Regions from separate parts of the Paraburkholderia tropica genome, predicted to be linked through region 1. Evidence: riboswitches for the same ligand, from Rfam matches in the RefSeq annotation. Region 1 holds a riboswitch; the other holds the start of a gene.

Region 1 (2,196 bases):
GTCGAACTGCGTGGTCGGCGTGATGTCGAGATGAAACGCCACGCCGGTCGTGAGCTGATGATCGCGCTGGCGATCCGCGTAGCCCGCGTTGTCGTACGAGAGATCCGAGCGGTGATAGAGCGCGAAGGTCGAGATCGACCAGTTCTCGCGCGCGTAGCCAAGACGCGCGTCCACGTCCTGCGCGTGATACGGATTGCGGCCGTCCTCGTGACCGTAGGCCCACGGCTTGGTCGCGTCGATGCCCGCGGTGTTGTAGTCGTGCAGACCGAGCGAATACGTGAGTCCGCCGAGCGCCGCGAGCGGCCCGCTCGACGGCACGGTGCCCGAGGTGCGCAGCTGCGTGTCGAAGGTCTTGTTCGAGCCGCCGCCGAATGACACCGTGGTCTGGTTCGGCTGATTCGAGGCGTGGCGCGTGAAGAGCTGCACGACGCCGCCCACCGCATCCGCGCCGAACGACGCCGCCGCCGGGCCGGAAATCACTTCCACGCGATCGAACGCCGAGGTCGGCAGATCGGCCCACGCGGCCGTGCCCGTGGTCGCCGAGCCCACGCGGATGCCGTCGATGAACACGGCCACCTGATTGGCCGCCGAGCCGCGAATGCTGACCGACGCCGTCGCGCCGGGACCGCCGCTCTGCGAAACGCTGACGCCCGGCAGCGTGGCGAGCGCCTGCGTGATGCTCGGGTCGATCGGGTCGAGCCGGTCGAGATCGGCGCGCGTGAGCACCTGCGTGCTGGCGTAACGCTGATCGAACGATTGCGGCAGATGCTGCGTGTCGCCAACCACGAGAATGTTCGGCAACGTGGCGTCGGCCTGGGTTGGTTCAGCGCTTTCTTCAGCACTTTGCGGTGACGTTTGCGCATAAGCGCCCTGCCAGGCGCAGGCCGCGACGGCGGACGCGAGAACGGTGGAAGCGAATTGACGATACTTCATGAGCAGACAGATCCAGAGGTCGAACTGTCCTTGCAACGGGCGGCCGCGCGGGCGGCGCGCGCGCATCGGGACACCCCGCCCTTTGCGGCTGCTTGGACCTCGGTCGATGGCAGGTCTCCTGGCTCGCGGGTCGTCGCCCGATGCCGGCCTTCCCGGTTTCCCAGTGGCCCTCGCTGGCATGGACTCGCCGCTCACAGTTGCGGGGACAGCCGCAGACTTCCGGCGCGCGCGCCGTTACTGCGTTCCCTTTTGATCCCGTCGCCGGGAACCATCAGCGCGCGAGCGTAAAGGCGGCGCGTTCCGCGCGTCAACCTCCGGCGCGCCGGGCGATGCGAAAAAACGTCAGATGCGACTCGCCGCCCGCATCGCTCATTCGAGCGGAAAGCCCTGCCTGAAGGTCTGACGCAGAAAATCGGCGAACAGCGTCACCGCGCGCGGCACATGCGCGCCATAGGGCCGCACCACGTGCAACTGCGACGCGAACGCCCCCACCGGCCGCCACGCCGGCAGCAGCACGACGAGCTTGCCCGCCTGCAACGCGGCCTGCGCGCTGAAATCGGGCAGCAGCGCAATGCCCAGATTTTCGAGCGCGGCGTCGCGCAGCGCCTCGCTGTTATTGGCCGACACCGGCCCGTTCACGGTCACGTTCACGCGCGACTGCTCGGCGCGCCGCCCGGCTTTTTCGAACGACCACGCGCCCGACCCGAGCGTGCGCGGATAGTAAAGACAGTCGTGCTGCGCGAGATCGGCGGGCGTTTGCGGCGTGCCGCGCAGCTTCAGATACGCGCGCGTGGCGACGATCACCGAACGCGTGTCGCAGAGCTTGAACGCCACATGCGTTTCCGGCACCTGCGCGCTGTGGCGGATCGCGAGATCGAAACCCTCGCTCGCGATCGACGTGAGCCGGTCGGACAATTCGAGCTGCACGCGCACCTCGGGATTCGCGCGCGCGAACTGCGCGAGACGCGGCACCAGTTGCTGACGCGCGAAGGCCACGGGCGCGGTCACGCGCACCGTGCCGCGCGCGACGTCGGCCATTTCGCGCACGCTCGCGAAACTCGTGGCGATGCGCTCGAACTGCGCGCGCGTGTCCTCCACGAGCCGCCGCCCCGCTTCCGTGAAGCGCACGCTGCGCGTGGTGCGCTGCACCAGCGCGACGCCCGCCACGCGTTCCAGTTCGGCGATCCGCTGGCTCATCGCGGCTTTGCTCACGCCGAGCCGCGCAGCGGCCGCCGTATAACTGCCCTGCGCCGCCAGCACGTT
Region 2 (2,196 bases), 340 kb from region 1:
TGGTGATGGTGCTCAGCGAAGATCACCGCGGCGAAGTGATCGCCACGTTGGGGTGTTGCGTGGCGCTCGCGGCGGTGGGTTATCTGCGTCAGCGGCGCGCTTGAACCACGACGTCCTCGCCCGTTTGCGTGCGCGGGCGAGGGCGTCGAATGCGTCTTGCGATGTCGCGTGATTGCGCGTTCAACGATCGGATTGCAGCGCCGGCAGTTCGTCGTAGCGTTTCAGGCGGTAAATGAGGAACGAAATCACCCACGCAAAAATAAACACGCCGATGATGACGAAGCCGAGGTTGTTGAAATTGTCGTTGAGGCTGCCGATTACGTTCCAGAAGCCGCCCTTGAGGTCGAAGTGATCGGCGAGCAGACCGAGTGTTTCGATACCGCCGATGAGCACCGCGACCGCGACGGAAACGAGCGTGATCGTGAGGTTGTAATAGAGCTTGCGGATGGGGCGCACGAAGGCCCAGTCGTAGGCGCCGAGCATCAGGATGCCGTCGGTCGTATCGACGAGCGACATGCCCGCCGCGAACAGCACCGGAAACACGAGCACCACGCCCATCGACACGCCTTGCGCCGCCTGGCTCGCGGAAATGCCCAGCAGGCTCACTTCGGTCGCGGTGTCGAAACCGAGCCCGAACAGAAAGCCGAGCGGCAGCATCCACAGCGGTCGAGACACGAGGCGAAACAGCGGGCGGAACAGGCGCGAAAGCAGGCCGCGGCTGTTCAACAGCAGATCGAGGTCGTCGTTGTCGTAGCGCTCGCCGCGCCGGACCTTGCCGAACGCGCGCCACACGCCGCGCAGAATGACGATGTTCATCGCGGCGATCAGAAACAGAAACAGCGCGGAGACGCTCGTCGAAATGACCCCGCCGATATCCTTCCACGCCTCGAAGCGGCTTTCGAGCGCCGCCGCCGTCGCCGCGACGGCAATCGCCACGAGCAGCACCACGGCCGAGTGACCGAGCGCGAAAAAGAAACCTACGGAAACCGGACGCCGGCCGTCCTGCATCAGCTTGCGGGTGACGTTGTCGATGGCGGCGATATGGTCGGCGTCGACGGCATGACGCAAGCCGAAACCATAGGCGAGCAGGCCGGTGCCGAGCAGCAGCGGCTGCGCGTGAAAGGCGATGAACGCCCAGATCCACGCGCCGATATTGAAGACCGCGAGCACGGCGTAAATGCCGGCGACGCGACGGCGAAGGGTTCCCGGCGCAGCGGCCGGTTCGAGAGCGATGGACATGTGACAGATCCTGAGGTCGGGGCTGTCCTGCAACGAAGCACCGCGCGAAGCGGTGGTTTGCGCATTGGGACACCCCGCCCGTTGCGGCTGCATGGACCTCGGTCGATGGCAGGTCTCCTGGCTTGCGGGTCACGGTTCTCATGCCCGCCTTCCCGGTTTCCCAGTGGCGCCGAATGGCACGAACTCGCCGCTTACAGTTGCGGGGGCAGCCGCAGACTCGACGCAATGCGTCGTCACTGCGTTCCCTTTTGATCCCGTCGCCGGGAACCATCAGCCCGCAAGCGTAATGGGCGGACGGCCCAGACGTCAATTGCACACGAGAAAAAAGCCTGGATTCGATGGCGAGGTATTCGATGGCGTGCGCTTGCGCTTGCGGTTGCCATTGCCGGTACGTCAGGCTTCGCGCCCGGCCCTGTCGATCATCCATTGCCCGAAGGCCACGACGGCTTCGTCGCGCGCGCGATCGGCGTTCATTACCAGCGTGTAGTCGGGTGCGCGCCATCCCGGCGCGGCAATCGGGCAGACGAGCCGCCCGGCGGCGATGTCCCGAGCAATCAGCGGCAGCGACGCGAGCGCGACGCCCAGGCCTTCTACCGCGCTCGCCAGCTGGAGATAGGTGTGGTCGAGTTCGATTTCACGGTGCGGCTGTAGATCAGCGGCGCCCGCCTCGCGCAGCCAGCTCGCCCATGCGGACCGCGTGGTGCTCGAATGCAGCAACGTGTGGTGGCGCAGGTCCGCCGCTTCCCGAATCGGATGCCGATGCAGAAGCGCCGGGCTGCACGCGGGTAGCCGCACGTCGGCCATCAGCGCACGGGAGATCACACCGTCGCCGGTTTCCGGCCCCGCGCGCACGCCGATATCGAACGCGTGGCCGATGTAGCGCAATTTGCGCGAGGTCGTCGACAGCCGCAGATCGATCTCGGGATAGCGGCTGCGGAAATCTTCCAGACGCGGCAG

What was found. A riboswitch is a leader RNA that binds a small molecule or an ion and turns the genes downstream of it on or off. The one in region 1 is predicted to bind cobalamin.
Region 2: linked by a shared signal. The riboswitch ahead of G5S35_RS29005 (HoxN/HupN/NixA family nickel/cobalt transporter) and the one ahead of G5S35_RS27495 (TonB-dependent receptor domain-containing protein) in region 1 are both predicted to bind cobalamin.

The regions. Positions count from the first base shown of each region.
Region 1 covers NZ_CP049136.1:887,050-889,245, reverse strand. Annotated here, with positions in the region: gene G5S35_RS27495 (TonB-dependent receptor domain-containing protein) at 1-933, opposite strand, end outside; cobalamin riboswitch at 1,025-1,222, opposite strand; gene G5S35_RS27490 (LysR family transcriptional regulator) at 1,303-2,196, opposite strand, start outside.
Region 2 covers NZ_CP049136.1:1,228,026-1,230,221, forward strand. Annotated here, with positions in the region: gene G5S35_RS29000 (amino acid permease) at 1-104, shown strand, start outside; gene G5S35_RS29005 (HoxN/HupN/NixA family nickel/cobalt transporter) at 181-1,239, opposite strand; cobalamin riboswitch at 1,330-1,526, opposite strand; gene G5S35_RS29010 (LysR substrate-binding domain-containing protein) at 1,633-2,196, opposite strand, start outside.